One region of the Neobacillus sp. S1227 genome, then DNA from elsewhere that is predicted to be linked to it. Evidence: riboswitches for the same ligand, from Rfam matches in the RefSeq annotation. Region 1 holds a riboswitch; each other region holds the start of a gene.
The links. A riboswitch is a leader RNA that binds a small molecule or an ion and turns the genes downstream of it on or off. The one in region 1 is predicted to bind preQ1.

Region 1 (7,598 bases):
GGAATTAATTTTACTGACATGAACATTCACTCCTTGAATCCATCAAAATTTATTAGTTAATATTTTAGTAATGAGGCTTCCATTGGCCAATAGCCACTGAAAAACAACACAATTTCTATTATTAACCAATAATTTGATTATAAGACACAGAACAGGCGTTCGTCAATTTGTTTTTAAAAAGTATTACCGCCTGTAAGGATAGGGAATATCGCAATATTAGTGTGTTTTGGTTTATTTGAGTGCTCCAATGTATTTGGATTGCGGCCGGTAGATGGTGTTGTTTTCTGACTGTTCGAGGATGTGGGCTGTCCAGCCGACGATTCTGCTAGCGGTGAAGGTTGGTGTGAACAGGTCTGCCTCCATGTTAATGGCTTTCATGATGGCTGCGGCATAGAATTCTACATTTGTATAAAGTGAACGGCCGGGTTTTAACTCCTCCAACACTCTTATTGCGATTTTTTCTGCTTCCATAGCGAGGTCAAGCCATGCATCTTGACCAACCAGTTCCCGTAATTTGGCCTTTAAGGCAATGGCGCGCGGGTCGTGGGTTTTGTACACCCGATGCCCAAACCCCATCAACCTTTCTCCCTTCGATAATTTATCTCGCATCACCATTTCAGCATCCCCGGCAGCCACAATCTCATCCAAAAGTTCAATTACTCCTGAAGGAGCGCCGCCATGAAGTGGTCCTTTCATCGTTCCAATAGCTGATGAAACGGCTGATACAATATCCGATTCAGTCGAAGCCGTAACCCTTGCTGAAAAAGTGGAAGCATTCATGCCGTGTTCTAGGGTCAAAATCATATACGTTTCGAGTACCTCCACATGGGCATCTAATGGTATTGCACCATTAAGCATATAAAGGTAATTAGCCACATGATCCAATTCATTCAACGGAGGAACAAACTCTTTTCCCTCCAATTGTCTTTTCCGGTAAGCAATGATTGTCGGGGCGAGGGCAGTGATACGAATAGCCTGTGATATAGTCGGCTTCCAGCTATAATTGAAATTCCCTGCTTCTGCCGATATGGCTGTTCTCATCACACTCATTAGGTCCATAGCCGGAGGGAGCAAGTCAATTATTTTTTTTATATTTTCAGGAAGCTCACGGTGGCTCTTTAACTCATTTTTCAAATCCCGTACCTGAACATCATCAGGTAAACAGCCATGCCAGAGCAGGTACGCCACTTCTTCAAAAGAGTAACGATTAGTAAGCTTTCCGATTTCATATCCCCGATAAATAAGCTCTCCCTTTTCACCATCAATATGACTGATTAATGTTTCGGCGGCGACAATTCCTTTTAAACCCTTCTGGATCATAAAAATCTCTCCTTCCTTTATTTACTAATAGTGTATATAATAATTTCAATTAATAAAATTAAATAATTTTAAATAAAATGATTAATATCTTTAATAAGGAGGAGAATATGGAATTCCAATGGCTTAACACGTTTATTACGGCAGCTGATTGTGGGAATTTCCGTAGAACGGCAGAAATCCTTTATATTTCACAGCCATCTGTAACGGTTCATATAAAACAATTGGAACAAGAACTTGGGATTCAATTATTTGATCGGGATGGGAAAAAAGTAAAACTGACGGAAGCGGGGAGGAGATATTTGGTTCATGCCAAAAAACTGTTAGAGGTTTATCAGGGTGGACTCGAGGACATTCACTCTTTTAGTCAAGGCTACACAACGAAATTTTCCATTGCCATATCACCTTTAATTGCAGATACCATCCTGCCATATGTTTTAAAAAGCTATACAAACAAGCATCCAGAAGTAGAGATTTCAGTTAAAATCATTGAATCCGTCGGTATCGAAGACGCGGTATTAAGGGAAGAAGTTGATATCGGGCTGTCCTGTTTAAACAGCCTTCATACTGAATTGATTAGTGAACTTTTATATAAGGACAGGGTTATGCTGGTTGCGCCTCACGATGGGAGAGATTCCGAAACTGCACCTCCGTTAGACGAAGAAGAGGTTTTAACATCAAACTATTTGTTAACCCATAATCACCCTGGTTACTGGGATGATCTTTGCCATGCAGTAAAAACTAGATATCCAAAAGTAAGAATGATGAAAGTATCACAGGTACACATTACAAAAAGATTCATAGTTGAAGGGCTGGGTGTCTCATTCCTTCCAACATCAACAGTCAGGAGAGAACTGCTCGAAGGCAGGCTCTTAGAAGCAGACTGCCATACCATCCACTTGCCCGAAGCAAACACTTACGCAATCATGAAATACAATCACTCCAAACAAAAAGAATTTCTCGAGTTTATCTCGAACTATCGAATATAAAAAACAGTGTCCACCTGAGGAGGACACTGTCCACGAGTGGTGCTTGGCACCTAGCTCTTATTTCAATTTAGTTAAGTAGCGGTCTGTCACGATGCTGCGGTGATGGATTGCATGGCCGGCGATAATGTAGGCGATGGCACGGGTGGTGACCTCCATGCCATTGGCATCGCCGACATTTTCCCAAGAGTTCTCCGGCATGTTCTCAATCAAGGTGATGGTAGCCTTTCTGACCGCAATAAAATCCGCAAGAATAGATTGCAGCGACAGTTCGCCCATTTGTGCCCCGGCCACATAATCATTCTCGTCAAATCCTGCCAATGGAGTCTTGTCGCCGCGGCCGACTCGAAGCAGGCGGTAGCTCATGATCCTCTCGGTATCTGCCATATGGCCAAGCACTTCCTTGATCCTCCATTTTCCAGGTTCATAGCGGAATTGCGCATCTTCTTCTGAAATCCTTTCGAAAAGTGAAATCACGTTTTCAAGATTTTCCTTAAGAATCTGCAATAAATCTCCTTCTGGAACTAACTGAACATACGGTACATAATAATCAGGAAACTCATTGTTATTGGGACGCTGCAACATTCGAAAAACCCCTTTCAAAAGTTCTGAAAAATCAACTACCTTCATTTTAGAATTTTTTTCAATTAAATACCATAAAAAAGAGCTGCCGCCTAGGGTGTCCCCCAAAAGCAACAGCTCTTGAAATCTTTTATTTAAAGATTTTATCAAAATGAACGCGTTTGTTAATGAAATACATGACTGGCATGCCGACAGCCATTACAACGAATTCCCCAACTGCAGTAGTTAACCATGTAAACAGGAATGGCAGATCGAATGCCAAATGCAGTTCAATGGCAATCAGGAACATCGTAAAGGTGAACACCAATGTATTGACAATCATTTGCGCCCAGAATCCTTTTATAAACCGCGCACACAAAATCGTAATAACCAAAGCAATCAACGACTGGCCGACACCGAAAATGAGGTCATAAGCCTTCATTGGCGAGAAAAATAAATTCGTTAAAAATACTCCTAAAATAATCCCGTATAGATACTTTTTGTTGAAAACGATGAGATGATTGAACATCTCTGAAACGCGGAATTGCACCTGGGTAAACCCAAATGGCTGAATTAACGCCGAAACCGCGATGTACAAAGCCGCGACAATCCCGTTTACAACAATTTCCCGTACCTTGCTGCTCGATGTGCCCGCCGCATACTGGGCATTCAGCATATTAGTTGTTTTTTCCATATTCATTTCTCCTTAGTTTTTTAAAGTGGGAGGCTCTCGAACCACTTAAAGTAATATACTAACAAACTATTATATTAATACATAAAAAATTGGCAGTCAATTACAGTTTTTGGGATAATAAGAATATAAAAAATAGTTGATTTGGAGGAGAACCATGTACGAATATAAATTTGAAAAAATTGAATTAAGCAAATTAAGCGGAAAACCAAAGGAAGATTACCATGAAATCATTCAACAAAATGCCAAAAACGGCTGGAGACTTGTCCAGATTTTTGCGCCGGGAATCGCCGCATACGGGTCTGCAGCATATTATGAAGCCATATTTGAAAGAAAAGTAGATTAAAGAAATACTCCGAGAGAAATTGGAATAAGCTATTAGGGCTGACGAGGAAACTTTTTGTCAGCCATTTACTTATATTTTCCTCTTTCGGACATCTTTCACGCCAAAAAAACAATATTAAAAAAGTACATCATTGATATTTAAAGATGAGGATGATTTTTGAATGGAACATAATCAGCAAAGATTCCCAGAAGGATTTCTATGGGGCGGGGCAACCGCCGCCAATCAAATAGAAGGTGGATTTCGTGAAGGCAATAAGGGCTTAAATATCTCAGATGTTCTTCCGGGCGGTAAAGAGCGATTAAAAATATTGATGTCGCCTGGATTTGACTTTGAAATTAACAATGAGAAATATACCTACCCAAATCATGAAGCGATTGATTTTTATCATCGTTACAAGGAAGATATCGCTTTGTTTGCTGAAATGGGCTTCAAGGTATTTCGGATGTCGATTGCGTGGACGAGAATTTTTCCCGAAGGTGATGAGTTAGAGCCGAATGAAGCAGGTCTGGCTTTTTATGACCGGGTCTTTGATGAATTACATAAGTACGGAATTGAACCTGTAGTGACCATCTCTCATTATGAAATGCCGCTGCATTTGGTGAAAGAATACGGCGGCTGGAGAAGCCGCCAGGTGGTTACTTTCTTTGAAAGATATGCAAAGGCACTTTTTAACCGTTATAAGGAAAAAGTGAAATATTGGATGACCTTTAATGAAATTAATGGGGCCTTGAAGATGCCAATTATGAGTATGGGTTTCTCTCCCGACAAAGAAGATGGCCGTTATCAAGAGACTTTTCAGGCTTTCCATCATCAGTTTGTAGCCAGTGCAAGCGCGATAAAAGCCTGTAAACAAATTATTCCAGATGGAAAAATTGGCTGTATGATCCTGTTTGCACCTGTTTATTCTTACGACTGTAATCCTGAAAATGTCCTATTCGCTTTAAAAGAAGAGGAACTGTTTAACTATTTTTGTGCAGATGTTCAGGTGCGCGGAGAATACCCGTCGTTCATTAAGCGCTTTTTTAAGGAGCAAAAAATACAACTTGAAATTCTAGATGGAGACTTAGAATTAATCAAGGAAGGAACAGTAGATTATATCGGCTTAAGCTATTACATGTCCCGTACCGATAAAAAAGTAAAGGCAGAAGAGGAAAAGGCAAATGTAAATATTGTTGGAGGAGTGAAGAACCCATTCCTGAAAGCAAGCGATTGGGGCTGGGAGATTGACCCAGTTGGTTTGCGCATCAGCTTAAACAGGCTGTATGGAAGATACCAGGTGCCGCTTTTTGTTGTGGAAAATGGGTTGGGGGCATATGACCAAGCAGAGGAAGACGGTACTATCAATGATGATCACCGGATTGATTACCTCCGCGAACATGTAAAAGCCTTAGGTGAAGCGATTGCAGATGGTGTAGAACTAATGGGGTATACAAGCTGGGGTTGTATCGATTTAGTCAGTATGTCTACTGGTGAAATGTCCAAGCGTTATGGATTTATCTACGTCGACAAGCATGATGACGGCAGCGGTACATTAGAGCGTAAACCGAAAAAGTCATTCCATTGGTATAAAAATGTCATTGCCACCAATGGAGAGCAATTATAATAATAAAAAAATCGGTAGCTTATTAGGTACCGATTTTTCTATGTGTAACATTAAGCTAGTGATCTTAGCCCAATCACCCCGACGATAATCAAGCCGACACTGACAAACCTCCCTATGTTTTTTGATTCATCGAATAAAAACATATTTATTAACACGGCCCCGGCTGTGCCGATCCCAATCCAAACGGCATAAGCGATGCTGACCTGCAAATATTGAAAAGAGATATATAAAAAGCCAAAAGAGGCACTGAAACCGCCTATATAGAGTGCGCCATTTCTCAAATTTTTCCGTTGGCTGTATAATTTCAGCCCAGCTGCCCCGATAATCTCACTGACACTTGCCAAAAGTACAAATAACCAGCCCATCTTAGGCAGCCTCCTTTGCCGTTTCTTTTTTGCTGTGTTTGTTGTCTGCCAGATTTAAGCCGATGACCCCTAAGATAATAATGGCAATAAACAAAAGCTTGCCGCTATTGAACCCTTCCCCAAAAAGGAAAACATCCATCAAGAAGGTCCCAATCGTGCCAACTCCTGAAAAAACGGCATAAACCGTCCCGGTTGGCAGCCCTTTGCAGGCCTCCGGAAGAAAGTGAAAGTCAATAAAAATAATCGCGATCACGATTGCCCATTGCCACCAAGTTTCAGCTGCATTAAATCCGTACACCCACATTAATTCAAATAAACAAGTTAAAGCTACAAATAACCAAGCTTTTTTCAATTGTCTCACCTCATAATGCCGAAGCTTTCCCAAGCCAGCTTACCCTATAGTATATTAGGATAACATAAAGCAAAAAAAATGGTTTCACCCAGAATTAATCACTATGGGAAATTGTGTAATCCTTAGAAAGTGTGATATAAATCACAAAACGTAATCAGGTAAATCAGTATAATGATAAAAAAAGGAAAGTTTTGTAGAGGATGGTGAAGAAGTATGGAATACCAATTAAAAACACTTTATTCGGAAATCGGCGGCCAGGAGACCATTGATAAACTTGTGGAGGCTTTCTATCCGAGAGTATATGCCGATCCCGATTTAGCGCCATTATTTGAAGGGGACATGGAGGAAATTAAACGGAAGCAGAAAATGTTCCTTCCGCAATTTACTGGAGGTCCGGCACTCTATAGCCAGGAATTTGGCCCGCCGGCAATGCAGCACCGCCATCTCCCATTTGAAGTGACACCAAAGCGGGCGAAATGCTGGCTGCGCTGCATGAAGGAAGCATTCCAAGAAATCGGCCTTGACCAGAGTCCGGCAGGACAGGCATTTTATGACAGGTTAACACAAGTGGCCGGTATTATGGTGAATAGTCCGGACCGTGAATAAATCGTGAAGATCCTCATCAGCACAGAGGATCTTTTTTACGCCAAAATCATCCTGCATAGTTTTATTTTTAAAAGAAAAGATATAAATTGGAGGTGCTTGAAAATGGCAAAGAAAAACACTCCCAATTCAATCACTTATAGTATTTGGGATACCAAATTGGATAATGACCAAATAGAAAAGAAGGAAAAAATCGAAGAATCAATGAATGGCAAAACCCCTGAATCAAAATCTACTGACCAATATGATTAATAAGGTAAAGGCAGCCTCAGGTTGCTTTTTTTCTTAAATTGGAAAGTATTAATGTGCCATTTCATACCTATATACCAGTAACATCAGAGACAACCAGCCAATACAGCAGCAAATTTCGGCTGCTTATTATTTGATTTTGGAAGCCCGTTTGGTTTTGGGCTGTTCTGTTATGATGGAGGTGTTATTGGCAGATATGGATAGATTATGGTGGAAAGAAGCGGTGGCCTATCAAATATACCCGCGCAGCTTTATGGACTCAAACGGAGATGGGATTGGCGATATTCAGGGGATCATCGCGAAGCTTGATTACCTAAAGGATTTAGGAATCGACGTCATCTGGGTCTGCCCAATGTTCGAATCGCCAAATGATGATAACGGCTACGATATCAGCAATTATCAGGAGATCATGAAAGAGTTTGGAACGATGGCCGATTTTGATTTGCTTTTACAAGAAACCCACCGCCGCGGGATGAAGCTAATCCTAGATTTAGTTATCAACCACACGAGCGATGAACACCTGTG
Region 2 (7,598 bases), 1.1 Mb from region 1:
GTGTAAAAATGTAAACTAGATGTAATCAAGGATAAAAATGTAAACATTAATGTTTACAAAAATTACAAAGTTGTATACATGGCTAAATATCAACTTGTTTACTAATTTGTTTACACGTATACAGATACGTAAACAAAAAGTATACAGAAAGTAAACTTGTATGCAAATTGTATACATAAGTAAATTATTACAAATATTTCAACAAGACTAAAAAGAAGGCACCCAGCATAAGCACCATCAAATTCACTTCTTACCTTCAAAATTTAAATCAGGGGATGAAGGGACGCTCGCCTCCTTTGCATAATCTTCCATCCGCCCTTTTCCTTTTACCGTAACAACAAAGCTTCGCTCCATAATTTCATGGTAACACGCGATAGGACGAGTAGGGCTACATGCAGTTGCGGAACATTAAAGTAGATTGATTATGGCCAATGCAAATCCGCCAGAGGCATCGTAGAATTCGTACCGTTAAACACACGACTGTTTCCAGGCTGCAGTCCAGCTTATAGATTCTGGTGGATTTTTCCGAATAACAAAACTAGAATAGCCCTTCATCATTAACATGCTCGTCGGCACTCTTGGCAAGGCCCTAATTCTTCTTTGCCTCTTTAAATACCTTCACAAATTCATAGCGGTCCATTTCCATCCCTTGTGAGACCCCGTCTTCAAATGTTCGAATAATAACCATGATAACATATCTGTGCGTTTATAATTGACAATGGCATACCCCTGGCCCTTAAACTGAAAATCTTTTAAGAACTATTTTGAACTTCCTTCCTTTCAAAATGACATGTGCTAGAGGGAAGTAGAAGTAAAATGTATACATAGATGTTTGCAAAAATTACAAAGTTGTCTACATGTATGCAAAAATGTCTACATATAATCTGTTTTGTATACATGTAGACGGTTTTGCGTGCAAGATGTGTACGAAAAAGTAAACAAATTTACGTATTGTAAACATCAGTAGATTATCAATATATTTTAGTGAAACTTAAAGGGAGGCACTCAACATAAGCACCTTCAAATCCACTTCTTAGCTTTTTTATAAATCAGGGGGATTAAAGGGACTTCGCCTTCTTGCCTAATTCCCCATTCGCGCCTTTCCTTTTTCCTTATAGGCAAAGCTTCTCTACATGGTTATTATTCTCTTTCTTCATGCTGCTGTGACAGTACGGAAAGGTACCATAGCGTTAAGAAGCTTTAATGCAAATCAAACGTTTTCGAAGGCAATCCGCCAGAAAGCCTGGCAGCCTTCATCAGCCAGTAAAATGCGTGACTGGTTCCATGCAGCAATCCAGAGTTTTGAGGTTATGGATATATTATTCTAATAACAAAGCTAGAAAAGCAGGTCGGAAATCTTGGAGAAGTCCTAATTCTTCATTACTTGTCTAAATGTTTCACAAAAAATAACGATCCATTTCCAGCTTTATTGTATGCCACACTTCCAAATGTTTGTATAACCCCAAGGACAGCGATGTGTTGATAATTTACACCTGGTGGCTTGGTCCTTATGCCGCAATTTCTTTTGAACTAACCTGAACTTAATTCATTTCAATATGTCAGGTTTGAAAAGAAATATATCTGTAAATATTCAAACAAAATGTATATATAGATGAATTTGTAAACGCTATTGTTTACAAAAGTAACAAAGTTGTATACATGCCTATTTACTGGGCTGTGTACAACTTTGTATACATGTATACAGATTCGTACACAAAACGTATACGAAAAGTAAACATGTTTACGTAATGTATACATCGGTATATTATTTCAAATATTTCAGTGAAATTAAATAGAAGGTACCCACATGAGCACCTCTAAAATTCGTTTATTGCCTTTTCATTTAATATAGGGATGAAAGGGGATGTTAACCTAATTTTGTGTTCGCTCTTTTCCTTTTTCCGTTAAAGCAAAGCTTCGCTTCATAGATTTAATATTCTCTGCCTTTCGAAACCTTAAAGCAGACCAATCTTCGTCGATGGCAATCTGCCGGACAGGTTCATAGCCTTCATCAGCCAGCAAACACATCACCGTGTCGCGACTGCAATCAGAACCTTTATAGGTCTTGGAGGACCTTTTGGGATAGCATAGCCAGAAAAGCCCGTCTTCTTTTACGAACTTCTCAGCACTCTTTGCCAATGCTCCCAATTCTTTAATACTGGTTCCAAATACCTGCACAAAATCATAGCTTTGAATTACTGCCTCGCGGTGGACCTCACCTTCAAACGTTCGAATAACCTCGTCATAGGACTGTGGTTCATTGACAATCAACACTGGCTGTCCCTGATCCTTAAACTGCAACTTCTTTAGCACTGACATTGGAGTTCCTTCCTTTCCTATACACCTACAAACATTTTAAACTTTTCCTTTAACTTACCATACCTTTTCATATAAAAAAGAAGACACTTCATGAAGTGCCTTCTCCTTGCGATTCTTAATTTTGTAAAAGCTTATTACTATCATTGAGGAAGTTTTTCGCCATATCGGCATTAACATAGAGGTAGTACCAGTTATTTTCAAAGTTCAACCAGGCAGTGACAAGAGTAGGGTTCTTCATTAAAAAGTATTTATTCCCGGCTATATCCGTCCAGCCGGTATTTTCCGTGACAGCAGGGTCAAAGTCCTCAAGCTTGCTGATGACGGAGTTTTCCATCACGCCGTTGGAGTTGATGTAATACCATTTGCCTTTATAGTTAATCCAGCCTGTCTTCATACCTTCCATTTGGTCAAGATAGTACCACTTTTCTCCATCTTTCACCCAGCCGGTTTGCATTGCACCATCGCCGGCAAAATAATATTTCTTGTCGCCCGTTTCAAGCCAGCCAATCTTCATGGCTCCGGTATTATCTAAATAATATCTATTCCCGCTGTCCTCCAGCCATCCCGTTTTCATCACGCCTGTTGAGTCAAGGAAATATTTCTTTCCGCCATCCTCGATCCAGCCGGTTTTCATAGCCCCGGCAGCATCAAAATAATACTTATTACCGCCGTCTTCCAGCCATCCCGTTTTCGCTGCACCGTCTTTATCAAGATAGAATTTTTGACCGCCATCTTCCAGCCAGCCAGTCTTCATCACACCATCATTTGCAAAATAATATTTCTTTCCTTTAATTTCTTGCCAGCCTGTTTTCATCACTCCGCTGCTATCCAAATAATATTTCATGCCGGCATCCGTCAGCCAGCCAGTCTTCATTATTCCCTTTTTATCAAAGAAGTATTTTTTTCCGTTTATCGTCTGCCAGCCTGTTTTTACTGCTCCATTTTCATAATAATACTTATTGCCGCCTGTTTGCACCCAGCCATTTTGAATTTGTGGTGCTGTCGTTCCTTGATTATCCCCATTAACTGGAACGGTCACCCCGTAACCATTAGCCATGGCGATGGTATCAAAACTTTCACCGGAATGGGTAATAACTACTGTAGTATAATTTTGAATTCGGTCAAAGAGCCAGCGAATTTCCGCATTATGCATACGCACACAGCCTGAGCTGACGTACTTGCCGATGGAACTCTCATTGTTATTGCCATGAATGCCATAGGTGGTTCCATATGTTCCGCGTGCCTCAAGGCCCATCCAGCGGTCGCCTAATGGGTTGCGGGGGTCGCCACCGGCAATATGCCCTGTATAATAAGGACGATTTACAATTTTATTAACGATCCTAAATTTCCCTTCTGGAGTTAAGTCCCTTGACCTTCCTGTCGCCACACTAAAAGTTTTTACTAATGTGCCTCCATCGTAATATGCAAGGGTATTTGTCTTCTTATTGATAATAATTAACTGAGATGTGGCAGCCTCTGATTGGCTCGAAAAGAAAATGAAAGTTAATAAAAAAATTAAAACAGCAGACGATAATTTCTTCATATTTCTCTCCCCAATTCTGTTGATGATAATAAAGTACCATGAATCGGAGGAATATTTTGTCAAATTAGAGTGAGAAAATTGTAGAATTTCTAATTTTTTAACATTATTGAAATATTGTAAAGATTTTTTAATAAAAAAACCTCCCATGGCCTTAGGACCAAGGGAGGGAAAAATTTCTGAGTATATATTCTTGTTAGCTAGGATCCTATCGATTATCCACTTTTTCAGGATAAAGGTCGTGATTCATCAACCGGAACTGGGCCATTTCCTCATATTTTGTGCCCGGTTTACCATAGTTACACCATGGGTCAATGGAAATTCCGCCGCGCGGCGTAAACTTCCCCCATACCTCAATATAGCGCGGATCAAGGAGCTTAATTAAGTCATTCATGATAATGTTGACACAATCCTCATGGAAGTCACCGTGGTTACGGAAGCTGAAAAGATATAATTTCAGTGACTTGCTTTCGACAATTTTCTGATCTGGGATGTAGGAAATATACATTGTTGCAAAATCAGGCTGTCCCGTCAGCGGGCAAAGACTCGTAAACTCAGGGCAGTTAAATTTTACAAAAAAGTCGCGGTTTGGATGCAGGTTGTCGACAGCCTCCAAGACCTCCGGTGCATATTCAAATAAGTATTTGGTTCCCTGGTTTCCGAGCAGTGTTAAATCTTTTAAACCTTGTTCATGTGTACGTCCAGACATAAAAAAACCTCCTGTAAATGTGCCCCAGCACTTTCACAAGAGAGGTCCTTTACCATTCTAATTCAAACTAAGGGGATTAATTGAAAAAGCCACATCCTTATGGACATGGCTTTATTGTCATGAATCCATAGTTTTTTATAGAGGGTATCAGCTATGAACCTCTCCCGTTCGATACGGGTATTCTATTTTATATTTATACTATATTGGACAGTGCACTATTCGTCAAATGGAAAAATCTTTAGCAAGGGGACAAGCATTTTGTTTGTATCTGTCAAATAATTTATAGAACGCTAACGGCATAGAATATATCATGCCTTTTTATAGCAAATCATTGATTATTTCTTTGGCCGCCCTTTCCCCGGATTCCACTGCTCCATTTAAATAACCTGGATACTTAATGGAGGTGTGCTCACCTGCGAAGAAGATATTGCCTTCCCTCGCCCCAACTATTCCGGCAAATTTCGTGTATTGGCCTACTTTCCAGTATGAATATGCTCCTTTTGACCAGTGATTGCTAAGCCAGTGATCAACCGTGGCTAACCCATTCCAATTGCTTGTACTTCCCGGCAGCACGAGTTCTAACTTGTCCAAAAAATTTGTAGCAGCCTCCTTCTTTTCTTTTACTGTTAACGCAGACAGTTTGGCCGCTGTTTCGCCTCCTGTATAATTGACCAAAATTCCTGAAGTGCCTTGTTGGGTACGTGATGACTCGAAGGTCTGCTGATAGCCAGTATCCGTAAAGGTTTCGCCATTATTCCCAAGGTCATTCCAGAATCGCTGGGCAAACTGTGCATGGAGCTTTGTATTTACCCCCATTCCCAATTCTTCAATTGCTATTTTCTTTAATTCTCGAAAACTGGCATTCTCAAAATCTATCGTTACTAAAATCTTAAAAGGTATAGCTAGAATAACTTTATCCGCCAAAACCTCCCATTCCTTTATACGATTTCGAAAGGTAAGTCTTATTTCATTTTGGCTGGTTTGTTCAATTTTTACGAGGGGGGAATTTAACTCGATTTGTCCTGTAAGCTTGTCAGCTAATAAAGTGGGGAGCTGATCATTTCCACCTCTAATATGAAAGCACTCATCTGAGTCTCCATATATGTGAAAATGATCCTTACTGGCAAAGCCCAACATATAGAGGAGATTTAATGCACTTTGAAGACCGGCATCTGCCCCATTTTCGACGGTATAGGCAACTTCCAATAATTTGCCGAATTTTGATTGAATTCCTCCCGGTACAATTTCATTAATATAATCCACCACTGACATATGATCCAGTTCATACCCGCGTTCAGTATATTGATAGTAAAGTGTAGTCTCACCAACCTCTATTAAATCCTTTTTGAGTTTAGGCAAAATACGCCTAAAATCATCTGTGACCTCCTCAAAGGTATAAGAGCAGCAATCAAAAGAATAAAATGGCCTTGTCCCTTTGGGTTCTGCCATTACTACATTATCAAATTCCAAGCCAAGCTCTTTCCCTAAGTACTGAATCTCTTTATGACCTGTATCTATTAATTCCCCGCCGCGTTCAACAACTTGGCCGTCTTTAAAATGCCCTCTACTTGTCCAACAACGCCCCCCAACCCGATTGGCCGCTTCATAAATCGTTGAGATAATCCCATTTTGTTTAAGTCGAAAAGCGCTCGTAAGTCCCGCTAATCCTGCACCTACAATGACTACCCTCGGTGCTTTATGAAAACCGTCACTCCTTGTAATGAACTGCTTCTCTTGATTATCTGGAATGTCATCAACATTTTTTAATGTGCTACCTTCCTTTAAATTAGCTTGTCCATTACTTTTTTCCTTTTCCACTGCAGCGCTGGCCACTGCAAAAGACTTCTGCAAAATACCTGCTAATGGTGTACGTGCCAAAAATCTGCCCCCTTATACACAAAAAATGATCGATTCACTATCCTACAAAAGTGAATTTATACCTTAGATTATGCATGGCTTCTTCTTTTGGCATTAGGCGAGCAGCAGGTCATCTGATTTATTTTTTATCAACGGACTGGTGTTTAGATACTGAGGACAACAATGGCTGGCAGCAAGGTCAACACTCCCATTTATTCGGCTTTAGCATGGAGTAAAAATGACTGTTTTTGGGTTTATAAACACAAATAAAGAGTCCATTTTTTTGGACTCCGACTATTAATACTTACAATGAAACAGGCTGTTTAACTGCTTTGTTTGTTTCGCGTCTAACAACTGGCGCCACCTTGGATGCCAATAGTTCAATGGATTCTGCTACCTTTTTAAATGGCATGCCGCCGATATCCATTTGCGCCATGAATCGTTGATGCCCGAAAACCTCATATTGGCGAAGTATTTTTTCAGTAATCTCCTGCGGACTGCCGACAAATAGGGCGGTTTCCGGTCCAGTAAGCGTATCAAACTCCTCACGCGCCATGGCATTTACCCCGTGTTCCTGATTGAAAAACCCACGATAATTTGCATAGTAAGGGAAATAATTGTCTTTCGCCTGTTGGCTCGTCTCTGAAATAAACGCATGTCCCGTAACAGCCACTTTTAAATCATCAAGCGCAAACCCGGCTTCTGTTGCTGTCTTGCGATATACATCCACAATCGGCTTAAATCTCATCGGATCACCGCCAAGAATCGCCATTGTTAGTCCTGCCCCATATTTACCGGCACGGATCGCACTTTCCGGCGAACCGCCTACTCCTACCCAAAACGGAATCCCGTTTTGCACTGGTCTCGGGGCTATTTGCGCATCTCTTAAGGGGGGCCGGAATTGCCCAGTCCAATTCACTCTTTCACTTGCATTTAACTTTAAAAATAAATCGATGTTTTCCTCAAACAGCCCATCATAATCGTCCAAATCATACCCAAACAGCGAGAAGGATTCCACAAAGGCCCCGCGTCCTGCAATCACTTCAGCACGTCCATTCGACAGAATGTCCAGCGTCGAGAAATCCTCAAATAACCGTACCGGATCGACAGTTCCTAGAACAGTCGTTGTGCTTGCAAGTTTCACACGATTTGTCACTTGAGAAATAGCAGAAA
Region 3 (7,598 bases), 2.7 Mb from region 1:
CCATTATAGCAATGTCCGTAATCAAGGATGCTGTTCCCCAATATGGGCCTGATTTTCGCAGCTGGTCCTCAGGTTTAAACACACAGGTAGCCGGATACATTTCAGTCTGCCCCGACCCTAATGCAAACTCACAGCCCAGTTCATTGATTCCTTTTTCCAGCGTATTGCGGTCCATTGGTGCCATTGCGTAGAGGCAATAGCGCAGGCTGGATAGGTTATATTTTTTAAAAGAAGGATGGTAGAGAAATGCCCGGTACATCATCGGCAGGCCAAACATCCAGGTGATCTTTTCCTTCTCGACTGTTTTCATAAAGGAATCCGGTTCGAAGCCTTGGATTACCACAACTGTTGCACCTAAGTGGAAAAAGGATGAGACAAGCGTGTGCTGTGCACAATGGAACACCGGCATCATCATGGTCGCAATATCGTCTTTCGCCATGCCTGCTTCGATAATATTGGCCAGACTGGCAATAAACACCGCTTGATGGTTAATGAGGACTCCTTTCGGTGACCCAGTCGTTCCGCTTGTAAACATGATTTGGGCCAGATCACGGTCCTCAATCTCAACTTCCGGTTCTTCGATATGGTTCGAATTTAAGGCTTGCTCAAATTTTTCAGCTTCAGTGGCAACCTTTCCAATAATGAGCAATTCCGGGCACATGCTTGAAAATTCTTCTTTTTTGTCTTGTAAAAATACCTCGTCACAGATGAGGACTTTTGCGTGGACCTCCGCAAGAATATAAGACTTTTCGTTAAAGGATACTCCTGGATTAATCGGCACCCAAACCAAACCGGCCTTTGCGATTCCAAAAATGGCAACCAGAAACTGCCAACTGTTTCCGCATATAGTGGCAACTGAATCTCCTTTTTCTAACCCATGGTCCAACAGGTAGTGGGCAAAGCGGTTGCAATCTTCATTAAACTCTTGATAGGAAATCCTTTTATCCCCTGAAATGATGGCCGTTTTGGCTGGATTTTTAGCTGCCGTCCTGCGCACAATATCGCCGATGGCCACCCGATTTAAGATAGTGATTTCACTCATGAGCTTCCCTCCATCTCTTCAAGTACTCCTTAATCATTGAAATCGCTTCCATTTTTTACTTGCGTTCAAAAATCTTCATTCCGATTAGAACGGTTTTATTTTATTAAACTTACATTTTTAGAATCCTCCTTATCCATGGGCATCAATACCTACTTTTAAGAAATGCAAGAATTGTACCAGTTATGTCAAATAGGGGATATACTTGCTTGCGCCTTATTTAAAAAGTTTCTCCTTAAACAAATGTTATAAAAAAAACACAGTTGTATAGTTTTATAAACAGTTGGATCGTGATGCCAAAAAACATAAAAAAGCGATGCCGCCATGGACATCGCCTGTTTTTTCACCTAAACTCCTCTTTTATTTCCCCACAAAAAAGTATGCAATTGGGGAAGAACCTTTACGTTATTCATCTCAGAGTCCTGCATGACTTTATCTATCAGTCTTTCATATTTATTCATTAGATGCAGCAGCAGTTCTTGATTATCCATCGTTGACAGGTTATCATTCCCAACCTGAACAAAAAAGGGAACTTCCGGGTAACGGAAATGAACATCTCTGGCGTATTTATAATCAAGATCATCAAATACCACAATCTTTAAGCTGAATTGTTGAGCAGCATTATTTTGTTCAAGTTTCCCAATGATTTCATCTAATTTTTCAAAATCCGTCTCCATTATTGAGCTTGGGGGTTTGGGTGAAATGGTTAATTCATCAATCTCAAAAAACCAATCCTGCCACCTGCTCCCTTGGGTTTCCAGGCCAATTTTAATTTGATTATTTTTTAGAATTTTGATAAATTCATCAAGATTTTTCAATAACGCAGGATTCCCGCCTGAGATCGTGACGAAGGAGAAACGCTTGCCGCCGATTCTTTTCAGTTCTTCCCAGATTTCTTCCGCTTCCATCATTCGAATATCATTTTTACCGGTTCCATCCCAGGTAAAGGCGGAGTCGCACCAACTGCAGGAATAGTCACAGCCGGCAGTTCTTACAAACATCGTCTTCTGGCCGATAACCATCCCTTCGCCTTGGATGGTGGGTCCGAAAATTTCCATAACAGGTATTTTACTCAACTTCCATCCACTCCCGTCTTGCTTCCGCATAGCTTGTCGGTGTTTCAAACAACCGGACAAATTCTACTCTTGCCCCGCTATACTGTTCTTGTCTTTCCTCATTTATTAATGCTTCAGCCATTTTCTCGTAAATCCAAACCACCATGTTTTCAGCCGTGGTATTCATTGGTGGAAGGGTTTCGTTTAGATAGCGATGGTCGAGATACACCTCAATTTCATTTTTCCAAATGTCTTTAATGTCCCCGAAATCAATCATCAAGCCACGGTCATCAACAAAACCGCTGATTCCAAAAATGACTTTATACGTATGGCCATGGAGGTTTTTGCATTTGCCTTCATAGCAATGCAAATGGTGGGCAGCATCAAAGGTAAATTCCTTACTGACCAGCACTCTTTTGGTATGATATTTTAATTGACTTCGTTTGATATCTTCATCAATTTTTTGGAGTTTATCTACGATGCGAAAACCATACATGGATTTAAAACTCCTTTCGTGTACTCAAATATTGGTCAAGGCCTCTTTTTCTCAATACACAAGCAGGACATTCCCCGCAGCCATCGGCAATGATCCCGTTATAGCAGGTTAATGTCTTTTCCCTTACGAAATCCAACGCGTTCAGATCATCCGCCAACTGCCAGGTTTCGGCCTTATTTAGCCACATTAATGGCGTATGAATCACAAATTCCTTGTCCATCGATAGATTTAATGTGACATTTAACGATTTTATAAAAACATCTCGGCAATCAGGATAACCGCTAAAATCCGTTTCGCAGACACCAGTAACAATGTGCTTTGCTCCAACCTGGCTTGCCAATACTCCAGCAAAAGAGATGAATAAAAGGTTCCGTCCTGGTACAAAAGTGGAAGGCAATTCACCATTTTCTCCTTCCTTCACCTCGATGTCCTTACGCGTCAAGGCGTTTGGTGCCAGTTGGTTTAACAATGACATATCTAAAATATGATGCTCTATTCCTAGTTCATTCGCGATATTTTGGGCGCACTCGATTTCAAGCTTGTGCCTCTGATTGTAGTTAAAAGTAATTGCCACTACTTCTTCAAATCGCTCCAAAGCCCAAAACAAACAGGTTGTGCTATCCTGTCCGCCGCTAAAAACTACAACTGCCTTATCTTTCTTCATCATAATTCTCCTTTAAATAGAAAAACAGGACTACTAAGAAAGCAGTCCTGTTTTCCTTAGTTTTTTAAAGAGGGTAGCTAGAACCTCTACCGCTGGGTGCGGATTTTCTATTTTTTATTCAACTATATGATTATAAACCAATTTTTTATTTTTTCAATCTGCTTGACGACATTTCCACATTTTTTTAAACATTAATAATTAACTTCCTGGCATCAAAAAGACGCCAATCATGAAGGCGCCTATTCTTTAATTTAATATATTATTTGGTATCAGTTGCTCTAGGACTGCTTTCAAATCCGCCTTTCTTATGAGAACCATCACAAAATGGCTTCTTATTGGACAAACCGCAGCGGCAAAGATAAAATTTCCCTTTTTTCGAAAATTCATTTCCTTCTGAATCGGTTAACTGGAAATCACCCGTTACGACCAATGGGCCATTATCTGAGATGTTAATTTGATTATCCATACCTATCATTCTCCTAACTTTTAATTAATGAAAAAAACTCGGCACGTAAATCAGCGCGATTTTCAAATATCCCTCGGAAGCTGGTGGTTGTAGTGAACGAATCAGATTTCTTCGTTCCCCTGCTGCACATGCACATATGCTTCGCTTCGATGACCACCATCGTTCCTCTCGGTTCCAAAACTTCCTCCATTGCTGTTGCGATCTGATTTGTCAGTCTCTCTTGCACTTGGAATCTTTTAGCATACCCGTCAACCATCCTGCCGATCTTGGACAAACCTGTAATTTTTTCATTCGGAAGATAGCCTACATGGGCCACCCCAAAAAAGGGAGAGAAATGATGTTCACAAATGGAATAAAACTCAATGTCCTTCGTTAATATCAACCCTTTATGATCAATATCAAATGTCTTTTCCAAATGTAGTTTTGGGTCCTCATGATACCCTTCTGTATATTCCAGAAATGCCTTTAGGACTCTTAATGGGGTGTCTTGCAATCCATCTCGGTCGGGATCATCACCACATATCTTAATTAATTTTCCTATTGCATCCGTAATCTTATTGACCTCCACATAGCTTTCATTCGCCTCAAGTGACAATGGATTAAAAATCTTTGGAAATTTCCTGCATAAAATAAGGAATTGATCACGGGTCATTTTACACCATTCCTTTTGTTTTAATTGGACTCTTCATCCTCTATGATGATCCGGGGTAAATTTCCATCGACAGGCTCATTTATTTGTACATGAAAGGAACAACAGCCATCCCCATTTTGAAGACGCTGCTCTCTTGCTACCTTACATCCCAACAAATGAGTCAGAACAGAAACAGTAACACTGCAAAGAACTGGCCGCCGTAATGCAACATTATGAAATGGACAATTCCGCTCAATTAGGTAATAATCTGTGTCCTTACTTTCAACATCCATATAAAGGTCGTTTTTAATATAAAAATCCTTGAGGACTTGTAATCGATCGATTGTGCTTAGCCCAGACATTTTCGGTTCCCATTCACGAACTCTTTCTTCAATCATGGCGGACAGTACTTGTTTCAGTGCGTTTTCTCCCAAGTTATTGACCATGGTATCCAAAACTTCTATTGTTAAGTGATCGTAATTTTTTTCAAACAGATGCTCCCCAGCCGTGGTCAAACAATAGCGTATATGCGGGCGGCCAATTCCATTGCTTTTTTCAGCAAAGCGGCTAATCCAGCCATCCTTTTCTAATTGCAAAAGATGCTGCCTTACTCCCTCACCGGAAATATCCAGTAATAATGCAATCTCACTCATCGATGATGCTCCATTACTTTTTATGACATGGATAATTCTCCTCCTGGGTTCGGATAAGTGTTCTGCCTGAAAACTCAACATTTTCCCTCCCCTCTTTATTCCTTTTTTAAATTTATATTCACGCACCCTAATAATAGTTCAAGTTTTTTATTGAAAAAATTGATTAAGTTATTCTCCTAAAAGTTTACCTGTGGTACATGATTCAATAAAAAAACACCCCTCTTTCAATTGAGGAATGTTTTATGATTTATTATTTAAATGTTTCAAAACTGCACCATTTTTTTAAATAAATGGCTTATAGTTTTGTCTGGACTGACTGCAACTTCCGCTCCATCGAATGTTCCTTGTCACGGCGGTCGTCAATTCGGAGATTCGTACAGACTCTTTGCAGTCCCTTTTTGAACGGAACCTCATGTATTTCTTGAACAATTTCCAGGAGTAATTTTAAATCTCCCTCTATCAACGTGCTCATTGGAGTCAGCTGAAACTTCACTCTGTCCTCATATCGCTCCAGAACTTTATGTATTTCCGCAACATACTCGCTGACACTTGTTGTGCCTGTCCCTACAGGGATAACGGTAATATCAATAATGGCCATGACTTATCCTCCTAGTTTCAAAATATGTTAAAAGAATATCATATGGAAAGGTGCTGCACAAAAACTAAAAGTTCAAAACCATAGCACATTGTTGCCTATTTAGGGTATTGATTTGCCGATCTCATCTGCCCCGTCCTTTAAGGGAATCACATATTTCTCTAAATCACTTTCAACAAAATGCGATTCAGGCATTATTACACTTAATACAGCAACAACACTTATTTTTTGAAAATTATAAACTGGAACAGAAATACCTACTACCCCAGACAAATGTTCGCTATTAGTATAGCAATATCCTTCATCTAATATTTTCTCTAATGATTTTTTTAACTCCTCAATGGAAACTATACTGTTTTTGGTATATGGCTTTAATTCCAACTGTAAAATAAATTCTTCTCTTTCTGATTCATTTAAATCCTTCATTAAATAAGCTAGATGCGTTTTTCCTGCCGTCCCTGTAGGCAGAGGATGCACGTACCCTATATTTTCGCTCCATTTTACTTGCGAAGGACTATCTTCTTTTTCTATATAAGAATAGTATTTGTCACTATGGACAATACTTAGATAAACAGATTCATTAAATTTCATTGCTAAATCTTGAATAATAGGGCGTGCGGCCTTTCTTATGTCTTGCTCTACCATACTATATAATCTTAAAATGTTTGGTGCGTGCAGGGTGTACTCTTTTGAATGATCACGCTTAATAAACCCTGTTGCTTGTAAAGTGTCCACAAGCCTATAAGCAGCTGTTAAACTAATTTCCAAATAAGCTGCTATCTCTGCCACCGAGAGATATTTTTTCTTAGAAAATAACATTAATGCTTTTAGAGTTCTTTCCGCAACCAAAGATCCTTTATTTGTATTATCCATCAACCACACACCCCTTGGAAATGCGTTCAATTCATTCTTAACATGATTTTATTATAAAGGAGCTTCATCTGTCATTATAGTACTAAAATATAATTTTTCAGAAAATAACAATTAGATTCAGAGCCTTTCCCCCTTCTCTTTTAGTTTCACATGAAGTAAGAAAGGGAAGATCTAGATAGACCTTCCCTTCCAACCTATATTTCTCTCAAAAGTAATCACTGGTCCTTCAAGGAAATTTTATTTTTCAAGTGAAATAGAGTTCACCTTCCCATTTTCAACAAAAGCCGCGCTAATATCCCATTGCAAACTACCTACATCATTCATTTCTTTTAAAGGAATCACTGATTTTTCTTCAGGGACGTTCGGTATTCCTTTATTTACAGCTGCCATAATCGCTTTTCGATCATCTACTGTTTTTGCTGCTTTCATCGCTTCTACTAATACGTAGAGACCTTGATAACTTAGTGACGAATCGGCCGTAGCATAATTTGAATTAAACTTAGCCTTATAATTTTTTACGAATAATTCACTGGCTTTACTTTTTATCTGTTCAACAGGGAGTACACCAATTGCACCATTCAGATGATCGAAGCCACCCAAAACACCAGACATTTCTTCCATTTTGGCTTGGTCCATAATCATATAGGCACCCTTGTATCCTAACTGTTGTGCCTGCTTTACTACCAACGCCGTTGGTTCAGAAGGTCCCCCTACAAATAAGACATCTGGTTTTTTAGCTAATGCGTTTGTCATGACTGTATAGTAATCAGTTTCCTTTGCAAAATCAATTTGATCTTTATATACGAATTCTCCCCCCATTTCCTCCCATACAGGTTCGATCACATTAAGCCAGTCTTTACCATATTGGGAATTTGTTGGGAGTAATGCCATTTTCTTCCCATAGTTCTCCATTATGTACTTGCTGAACGTTTTAGGCCAAATGTTGTATTGTGGAGAGATTCCAATCATTAATTTATTTCCCTTTTCATACATCCTTGGTTCACTAGTTTGAGCCATTATAATAAAGTTTTCTTTTTCATTAAAAAGTTGTGTAGCAAAAACGCCTCCGCTGTGCGGAATCCAAATGGCAACAGGCTTATTTTCGGTCGCAATCCTTTGGGCGTTC

Region 2: another riboswitch for preQ1. It lies ahead of queF (preQ(1) synthase); the one in region 1 lies ahead of ACZ5AE_RS04925 (QueT transporter family protein).
Region 3: another riboswitch for preQ1. It lies ahead of queC (7-cyano-7-deazaguanine synthase QueC); the one in region 1 lies ahead of ACZ5AE_RS04925 (QueT transporter family protein).

What each region holds. Positions count from the first base shown of each region.
Region 1 covers NZ_AP038276.1:973,062-980,659, forward strand. Annotated here, with positions in the region: gene ACZ5AE_RS04905 (VOC family protein) at 1-20, opposite strand, end outside; gene ACZ5AE_RS04910 (citrate synthase/methylcitrate synthase) at 232-1,320, opposite strand; gene ACZ5AE_RS04915 (LysR family transcriptional regulator) at 1,428-2,306, shown strand; gene ACZ5AE_RS04920 (DinB family protein) at 2,364-2,888, opposite strand; gene ACZ5AE_RS04925 (QueT transporter family protein) at 3,016-3,540, opposite strand; PreQ1 riboswitch class I at 3,565-3,609, opposite strand; gene ACZ5AE_RS04930 (DUF4177 domain-containing protein) at 3,713-3,901, shown strand; gene ACZ5AE_RS04935 (glycoside hydrolase family 1 protein) at 4,062-5,504, shown strand; gene ACZ5AE_RS04940 (DMT family transporter) at 5,555-5,869, opposite strand; gene ACZ5AE_RS04945 (DMT family transporter) at 5,871-6,221, opposite strand; gene ACZ5AE_RS04950 (globin domain-containing protein) at 6,435-6,827, shown strand; gene ACZ5AE_RS04955 (hypothetical protein) at 6,930-7,076, shown strand; gene ACZ5AE_RS04960 (glycoside hydrolase family 13 protein) at 7,270-7,598, shown strand, end outside.
Region 2 covers NZ_AP038276.1:5,698,276-5,705,873, forward strand. Annotated here, with positions in the region: gene ACZ5AE_RS28255 (hypothetical protein) at 1,134-1,328, shown strand; gene ACZ5AE_RS28260 (DUF3052 domain-containing protein) at 1,873-2,319, opposite strand; gene ACZ5AE_RS28265 (L,D-transpeptidase family protein) at 2,435-3,862, opposite strand; gene queF (preQ(1) synthase) at 4,068-4,568, opposite strand; PreQ1 riboswitch class I at 4,690-4,736, opposite strand; gene ACZ5AE_RS28275 (flavin monoamine oxidase family protein) at 4,887-6,446, opposite strand; gene ACZ5AE_RS28280 (LLM class flavin-dependent oxidoreductase) at 6,730-7,598, opposite strand, start outside.
Region 3 covers NZ_AP038276.1:3,698,460-3,706,057, forward strand. Annotated here, with positions in the region: gene ACZ5AE_RS18425 (AMP-binding protein) at 1-1,042, opposite strand, end outside; gene queE (7-carboxy-7-deazaguanine synthase QueE) at 1,387-2,115, opposite strand; gene queD (6-carboxytetrahydropterin synthase QueD) at 2,108-2,590, opposite strand; gene queC (7-cyano-7-deazaguanine synthase QueC) at 2,595-3,254, opposite strand; PreQ1 riboswitch class I at 3,305-3,347, opposite strand; gene ACZ5AE_RS18445 (CDGSH iron-sulfur domain-containing protein) at 3,514-3,720, opposite strand; gene folE (GTP cyclohydrolase I FolE) at 3,734-4,372, opposite strand; gene ACZ5AE_RS18455 (helix-turn-helix transcriptional regulator) at 4,393-5,085, opposite strand; gene ACZ5AE_RS18460 (MTH1187 family thiamine-binding protein) at 5,300-5,602, opposite strand; gene ACZ5AE_RS18465 (IclR family transcriptional regulator) at 5,702-6,472, opposite strand; gene ACZ5AE_RS18470 (ABC transporter substrate-binding protein) at 6,710-7,598, opposite strand, start outside.